Regions from separate parts of the Leuconostoc sp. UCMA20149 genome, predicted to be linked through region 1. Evidence: predicted binding sites of a transcription regulator. Region 1 holds the regulator's gene; the other holds the start of a gene.
What was found. The regulator LexA, encoded in region 1, represses DNA repair genes until DNA is damaged. The targets are predictions, from matches to a motif close to CNAACANNTGTTNG.
Positions count from the first base shown of each region.

Region 1 (4,437 bases):
CGGTGGTTGATGTAATATTGACCGGCACGTGTTGCTTCTTCAGCAATAGCATCAGAAGCTTGCTTCTTTGTACCAACAAACAAAACATTTGCGCCGTCAGTTGAAGCGTTACGGATGAAGTTATAGGCTTCATCAACCAACTTAACTGTCTTTTGCAAATCGATGATGTGAATACCATTACGTTCTGTAAAGATGTATTCGTCCATCTTTGGGTCCCAACGACGTGTTTGGTGACCGAAGTGTACTCCTGCTTCGAGGAGTTCTTTCATTGAAATAACTGCCATGATATGGCCTCCTAGGTTTTTCCGCCGACAAATTCGTGGTTCACGCTGACATCACTGCACCTACGTGTTCTCGTTTGTCGTGTGTATTTGTTGTTTTCCACAACAAGATAAATTATACGGTATTTTTATATGTTTAGCAAGGACTTTATTGCCACACCTTATCTACTTTGTGTGCTAGTAGAAACATTTCTTTTTGGGATCGCGTCAGCTTTTTAAAAGCTGCCTCTGCCTTTAATGCATCACTTTTAGTTTCAAATGATTCCTGATAAATCAATTGAAGTGGATGACGCGATTTAACACGTGTAAATTTAGCTCCCTTTCCTGATTCGTGTGTCGCTAAACGACGCAAGACATCATCTGTAAAACCACCATAAAAATAGCCGTCAGCAGTATATAAAACGTAAAAAAAATATGCTTTCATTATGACCAAGCCTTGCCATACAAAATGTTATTCATTTCGGGTGTGTAATCATTTTTGTCATCATAAGCAATTAAAGCTGGTAAAATTCGTACGCCACCCGGACGTCCTGATTTAATCGCTTCGACCAAAACAATATTTGCCTCACGATCTGCCTTACCATAGACGAATTGAATCCGCTTAATCATAAGTTTGCGGTTAGCAAAAGCTGCAAAAATATCTGCCAAACGGTCTGGTCGATGGACCATATAGAATTTACCGTTATTTTTCAACAGTTTATTAGCAATTTGAGCTAAATTTGGTAAGTTGATTGTTAATTCGTGGCGCGCTAATTCATAGTGATGATCATGATTAGTTTTAGTGGTGTCATTTAAAGGAAAATAAGGTGGGTTACTCAACACGGTCTCGACCGATCCCGGTTTGATGTCCTCAAAAATATTTTTCATATCCTTTTGCAGTACACTAACACGATCAGACATTCCATTCAAATCAATACTGCGCTGTGCCATGGCTGCCAATTCAGGCTGGATTTCGACTAATGTGACGCGGCCACTCACTTTTGGCGCATAAAATAACCCCACCGCCCCAGTGCCGGCACCCAAATCAACAGCATGTCCCCGTCCTTTACCTTTAACATCTGCAAAATGTGCTAATAAAATAGCGTCAAGTGAATAGGAAAACATATCTGGATTTTGAATAATTTTAATATTTTGAGATGGTAAGCCATCAATCCGTTCACCGGATGCTAAACTTAGCTCTGTCATTTGCGTTTCTTCCCTTTTCTCGGTAAAATTGAATTTGATTTCGTTTATGAGGTGAATAAATATGAAATTTTACGAGTTTCTGCGCGGTGTTGCCGTGGCTATTATTTGGACAATCAACGGTCGCATTACATATATGAACCGTGACAAACTACCTAAAGATGATAATTATGTCTTAGTTGGCCCACATCGCACTTGGTGGGACCCTGTATGGTACGCTGTGGCTGCCTATCCTAAACATTTTATTTTTATGGCCAAGATTGAACTTTTTAAATTTAAACCACTGGCATGGCTTATTAAATCAGCAGGTGCTTTCCCTGTTGATCGTGAAAACGTTGGTCCTAGTGTCATCAAATATCCAGTTCGTGAGTTGAAAAGTGGTCAAAGATCATTGATCATGTTCCCGTCTGGTTCGCGCCACAGCGATGATTTGAAGTCCGGATCATTGCTAATTGCGCGTATGGCCGGAAAACCAATTGTACCGGCGGTATACCAAGGCCCAGTGAAGTTTAGCCACCTCTTTAAACGCCATAATACCACAATTAATTTTGGAGAGCCAATCTACATTGATCGCGCCGATAAATTGAATGCTGAAAACATCGCCAAATATACAGACATCATGCAATCAGCATTCGATAAATTAGATGATGAAATTAATCCTGATTGGCACTACATTGATCCTAAAAGAATACAAAAAAAATAAGCGCTAAGCTTATTTTTTTTGCGCATTTGCACTTTGTTGTTTCATTTGAGCCATCATTTGATTCAACTTTTTTTGTGATGGCTTTTGACCCATTGACATCATCATTGACTTCATCATTTCTTCAGAAATTGGTGGATTCTTAGCCAAATAGTTTTTCATTGAACTACGTGCCAAGAAGAAACCACCAGCCAAACCAATCGCCAAGGCCAAAACCGCAATCAAGATTACAAGTCCTGTACTCATCTTATTTCTCCTCATCGAATGTCTGATAACAATTATATCACAGCCGGTTAGTGCATGCCATCAAAAAAGTGAAGTTAATAAGTTCAAAATTCCAGTCCTTTATACACAGAAAACGAACAGAAATCACGTGGTTTCTAAAGAATTTATAAATATTCTTGGATACTTATTTGGCATTTTATAAAATCACGAACACGTGTTTGATTTGTTCGTGTTTTTTGGGTATAATTGAGTTACTAATTATTAAGTAGGAACCCCATCATGGCAATTATTCAAGAAAGCAAACAAATACAAGTCTTAAGATTTATACATGAGGCCCAATCAACTAACGGTTTTCCTCCCACAGTCAGGGAAATTGGTGAGGCCGTTGGATTATCTTCGTCATCTACCATTCATGGCCATATTGAGCGTTTGGTTAAAAAAGGATATCTCTTAAAAGATGCTTCAAAACCAAGAGCACGCGCCATTGAAATCACAGACGCTGGGTTAGAAATGCTAGGTGTTTCAATTACGCCTGGTAAGATTCCTGTTCTCGGTGTTGTGACAGCAGGAACACCAATTTTGGCCGTTGAAGAAGAGGCAACAGAATTTTTCCCCATTCCTGACAATCTAATGCAATTTGATGGTGATTTGTTCATGCTTAATGTTCATGGCGAATCAATGATCAATATTGGTATTTTGGATGGTGACAAAGTCATTGTTCGTCGTCAAGAAAATGCTGATAATGGTGACGTCGTTGTCGCAATGAATGACAATGATGAGGCAACTGTAAAACGCTTTTTCCGTGAAGCAGATCATTATCGATTGCAACCTGAAAATGATGCAATGGCGCCAATTATTTTAAAGCAAGTTACCATTCTCGGTAAAGTTATTGGTCTTTATCGAGACGCAATCTATTAAAAAAAATCGACAATATTGTCGATTTTTTTTAGTTTACTTGCCATTTTTCAGGTTGCTTTTTCCATTCATTTAATGTTTCAATCTGATCTTCAGCCAAGTCTCCTCGACTAATAGCCAATGTCATCAGCTGTGAATAGGTTGTCAATGATTTAAAAGTTAAATTAGCACTCTCAAAATTTTTTACGCCAGCTAACAGTTCGTATGAAAAAATTGACACAATGCCCAAAACATTACCACCCTCTTTTTCAACTGCTTTTGCTGCAGCCAGGACTGAACCACCCGTTGAAATCAAATCATCAATTAGCACTACTTTGTGATTCGCTACGTTTGCACCCTCTGTCTGGCGACCCGCTCCATGATCTTTTGGTTTTGACCGGACATAAATCATTGGTTTTTCTAATTGTTCCGCCACCCAGGCTGCGTGCGGAATCCCTGCTGTAGCAACACCGCCAATAATTTCAACATCAGGGTATTCAGTTTTGATTAATTCTGTTAAACCACTATAAATGTTTTTTCGAACCTTTGGAAAACCAATCGTCATGCGATTATCAGTATAAATCGGACTTTTAATACCTGACGCCCATGTGAATGGTGCCTCCGGTGAAAATTTAACCGCACCAATTTCTAGTAAATCATTAGCAACTTCATTTGCATAATCTGTCATTTAACGACTCCATTCATTCAATACTTGTTGGTATGCGGCAACTGGATCACTAGCTTTAGTAATCGAACGGCCAACAACCAGTCCCGTTGCACCTAATTGTTTTGCTTTGGCTGGTGTTGTGACACGTTTTTGATCGTTTGCGTTATCCCCAGCTAAACGGATACCAGGCGTAATGGTTAAGAAATCTGATTGCGTGTTAGCTTGTATCATACCAGCTTCTAAAGGCGAACTAATCGTGCCATCCACACCTGCGTTGTCAGCCATTTTTGCTAAGTGCAACACATTTTCTACCAACGTTACTGTCGATTGGGAAATTTCTTGAACATCAGCTTCAGAAAAAGATGTTAATTGCGTCACTGCTAGTATTTTTAAGTTTTGACCTTTATTAGCAACTGCAGCAGTCATCATCTTAGTCCCGCCGGCCGCATGTAACGTTAAATACTGAACATCTAATTTTGCAATATTGG
Region 1 is NZ_VJYC01000003.1:160,545-164,981, reverse strand. It holds gene rpsB (30S ribosomal protein S2) at 1-284, opposite strand, end outside; gene FF105_RS04020 (GIY-YIG nuclease family protein) at 430-705, opposite strand; gene FF105_RS04015 (tRNA1(Val) (adenine(37)-N6)-methyltransferase) at 705-1,466, opposite strand; gene FF105_RS04010 (lysophospholipid acyltransferase family protein) at 1,528-2,166, shown strand; gene FF105_RS04005 (YneF family protein) at 2,176-2,409, opposite strand; gene lexA (transcriptional repressor LexA) at 2,668-3,306, shown strand; gene pyrE (orotate phosphoribosyltransferase) at 3,335-3,970, opposite strand; gene pyrF (orotidine-5'-phosphate decarboxylase) at 3,971-4,437, opposite strand, start outside.

Region 2 (4,437 bases), on a different contig from region 1:
AGCGTCATCAATTTTGACACGAATTAGAGTTCTTGACTCAGGATCCATTGTTGTTTCCCAGAGCAATGATGCGTTCATTTCACCTAATCCCTTAAAACGTGTCAGTTCATAACGTGCCTCACGTTTGCTGGTAATTTGCTCTAATTCATCGTTGGTCCAAGCAAATTGATCAGGAATTTTTTTAGATGAATATTTAACGCGATAAAGTGGTGGCAATGCAATATATACGCGACCTGCTTCAATCAACGGGCGCATATATTTGTAGAAAAAAGTGAGTAACAAAGTTTGAATATGAGCCCCATCATCATCGGCATCAGTCATGATAATAATTTTACTGAATGCGGCATCATCTACTTTGAAATCAGCTCCAACGCCACCACCAATTGCATAGATTAACGTTGATATTTCTTCATTCTTCAAAATATCAGCTAATTTGGCCTTCTCAGTGTTCAAGACTTTACCACGTAAGGGTAGAATCGCTTGAAACTTACGGTCTCGACCTTGTTTAGCTGAACCACCGGCCGAATCACCCTCGACTAAAAATAACTCGTTCTTGTCGGCATTTTTTGATTGTGCTGGTGCCAGTTTACCTGACAACAAACGATCTTTAGCACCCTTTGATTTGCCAGTACGACTTTCGTCGCGCGCCTTACGTGCTGCTTCACGGGCTTCACGGGCTCTGATTGCTTTGCGAATCAAGCTCTGCCCAAAGTCACCATTCTCCATCAAGAAACGACCTAAAGTTTCATTAACAACCGCATCAACAATTCCACGAGCTTCCGGTGTACCTAGCTTATCTTTAGTTTGACCTTCAAACTGTAAGAATTGTTCTGGCACACGCAATGAAATAACGGCGGCTAAGCCTTCACGTACATCTGTCCCTTCCAAATTCTTATCTTTATCTTTCAACAAATTGACTTTTCGGGCATATTCGTTAAATGCTTTGGTCCATGCAGTTCGAAAGCCAACCTCATGTGTACCACCATCTTGAGTTCGCACATTGTTGACAAATGATAACAATGTTTCCGAATAGCCGTCGTTATATTGGGCAGCAACGTCAACAACAATACCTTCTTGCTCGCCCTCAAAAGTCATGACTGGTCCGATCGTTTCTTTGTCTTCATTTAAAAAGCCAACGAACGCTTCCAAGCCTTTTTCATAATGATATTCTTCAATGCGAACTGGATCTACTCGTTCATCTGTCAACGTGAATTTAACACCACTCATTAAGAAGGCAGATTCACGTAACCGCTCTGACAATGTTTCGTATTTATAAACTGTTGCACTAAATATCGATGGATCAGGCTTAAACGTTACCGTCGTACCAGAATGCGCTTTTGTTTTGCCTAAATCACGCAGTGTACCAACAGGATTACCACCATTCACAAAGTCTTCTTCCCATTTGTGTCCATCACGAACAATCGTTACTTGTAAACTTTCCGATAAGGCGTTCACAACTGATGACCCAACACCATGTAAACCACCTGATGTCGCATAGCCACCTTGCCCAAATTTACCACCGGCATGTAGGACGGTCAAAATAACCTCAGGGGTTGGTTTACCTGATTCATGCATACCTACCGGCATACCACGCCCAAAATCTTGCACAGTTATGGCGTTATTAGGATGAATGGTCACACGAATATCATTGCCAAAGCCACCCAGAGCTTCATCAACAGCATTATCGACAATTTCGTACACTAAATGATGCAACCCGCGACCGTCAGTTGAGCCAATATACATCCCCGGCCTTTTTCGAACGGCTTCTAACCCTTCTAAAATTTTTATTGAATCTGAATCATAATGATTTTTTTCTGGCATGTTTATTTATCCTTAAAAACACGAACCAGTGTTCGTGCGTTAATGTCAATCTATTTTATAATAGATTAAAAAATGTATTCTGACAAGTGGTAATATTTTAAAATTGATTAGTCATGCCATATACTAAGTGCTTTTATGGTAAACTAATAAATGGTTTTTAGTTAAAGGAGTTAAGTTATGTTAACCACCATTACCATGTTTATTTTGGCCTATTTATTAGGTTCTTTAGTGCCAGGCTATTGGGTCGGCAAAATTTTTTATCATAAAGACATTCGTGACGAAGGGTCCGGAAATATTGGCACAACAAATTCATTCCGTGTTTTAGGCGTTCGAGCCGGTATCACCGTTTTGGTTCTCGATCTACTGAAGGGAACGGCTGCTGGACTACTTCCCTTATTGTTTCACAGTAACATTAATCCAATGATAATTGGATTAGGGGCAATTCTAGGGCATACCTATTCATTTTGGATTGGTTTCAAAGGTGGCAAAGCGGTTGCCACTTCAGCCGGTGTGTTGCTAGCTTATAATCCGCCTTTCTTTTTAATGGTCTCTGCAGTATTCATCATCACTTTATTGATTAGTTCGATGGTCTCTCTGAGTTCTATGATTGGATTTGGATTTGCAACGGTGGTTTCCTTTTACTTTCATGATTGGATATTAACACTAGTTGCTATTGCATTAACTATTTTTGTTTTCTATCGTCATCGTAGTAACTTATCACGTATTAAAAACGGCACTGAAAGTCTTGTCTCGATTGGTTGGTACTATCACCACAAAAAAAGCGCTCAGAAATGAGCGTTTTTATTTGTGATCGGTGTCAAAAATAATTGTTACCGGACCATCATTTGTCAATGTTACTTGCATATCAGCACCAAATGTACCAGTTTCAACTGGTACACCGGTTTTCAATAAACGATCATTAAATAAGTCATACATCTTTTCTGCAAAATCAGGTGCACCGGCGTCAGTAAAACTTGGTCGATTACCCTTTTTGGTATTAGCGTACAACGTAAATTGTGAAATTGACAATATACCACCATTGATATCCTTAAGACTCAAATTCATATGGTCGTTTTCATCACTAAAAACGCGTAAATTGGTAATTTTACGAACAAGGTAATCAATTTCATCCTCTGTATCATGATCACTAATACCTACCAAGAGCACAAAACCTTGTCCTACTTGACCGGTTGGTTGACCATCAATTGCTACAACTGCTTGTTTGACGCGTTGCACTACTACTCTCATATTGTCTCCATTTAAGTATATCTTTTGTTGTTATCATGATACGTGAAATAGCATTTGGTTTCAAGCGACGTAAAAACAACGCAGCATGGACCGTTATCAACAAAGCATCCAGAGGGTCACTTTTAATCACATAAAAAATAAAGAACATAATAGCAGTTGGCGGCAACAAAAAAAGAACAAAAGCAATCCATAATCGTTCAAACCACCAATATTTCAAATCAACAAGTAGTTCATCTTTTTTAACTGTCAAGGGTTTTAATTGCGTTAAGTTATATTTTCCTTTTTGCCGACCAAAGTACCAAGCTAAAAATGGCAATCCAGCAGTTAAACATAAGCACAGCCACCATAAAATTGGCTGATGTATCACAAAATGAGGCAACGTGATAAAGCGATCAAACAGCCAATAGGGTGTCACTAAAATACCACTCACAATCAGTAACCAAAGTAACCATTTATCTGCCTTAGCTTCTGGCAAAACTTGAGGTGTGAAATAAACCTCGTGATGCCGCTTATCAACTAATAGCGTCCCCACTTTTCCCTCTTGTCTGATTGATGCCATTGTAATTAAATGCATAGTATGCTCTCCTAATATGCGCTATATTTTCAAAAAACAATATAGCACAAAAAAAAGACTTATCGCCTGATAAATCTTTTAATCTCACTACAAAAGGAACTCATTAATGAAATGCGCGTTCAACATCATATACTGAAGGCAGATTATTGAGCGCATCCATAATAACGGTTAACTGCTCAACATTACGCACGCCAATTGATAATGCCACTTGTGCCATGCCATTTTTTGTCACATGACCATTAACTGAGTTGACATATTTGGTACGCCCATTGACGCTCCGCAAAACATCGTTCAACAAACCATTGCGATTTTCTCCACGAACAGTTAGATCAGCATCATAATTAGGTTTCAAGCCAGAATCATCTTCCCATGCGACATCAACTAGCCGTTGTCCCTGTGCTTCAGCAGCACGAATGTTGGGACAGCCAAGGCGATGGACAGATATACCACGTCCCTTTGTGATATAACCTTTTACAGCATCTCCTGGCACGGGTGTACAACAACGTCCTAATCTGACCAACAAATTATCAACGCCTGCAATCACAATATCATCAGCAGAGGCTTTTTGACGTTTAGTAAATGCCGTTTCATCACGTTTAATGCCATGACCTTCTTCAAGCATTTCACGTTGCAACTCTTGTGCCGCTGCTTCTTGTTGTGCTTCTCTTATTTTTTCAGTGAGTTTATTGACAACACCAGGTAAGGCAACATCGCCAAAACCAATCGCAGCTAGCATATCATCAGATGAATGATAGTGCATTTTTTCGGAGACTTCCTGAATATTGTCTGCCGTT
Region 2 is NZ_VJYC01000005.1:3,270-7,706, reverse strand. It holds gene parE (DNA topoisomerase IV subunit B) at 1-1,821, opposite strand, end outside; gene plsY (glycerol-3-phosphate 1-O-acyltransferase PlsY) at 1,999-2,616, shown strand; gene dtd (D-aminoacyl-tRNA deacylase) at 2,623-3,069, opposite strand; gene FF105_RS05395 (hypothetical protein) at 3,023-3,643, opposite strand; gene FF105_RS05390 (RelA/SpoT family protein) at 3,747-4,437, opposite strand, start outside.
Region 2: the regulator LexA is predicted to act here: its motif matches at 1,843-1,856, upstream of parE (DNA topoisomerase IV subunit B).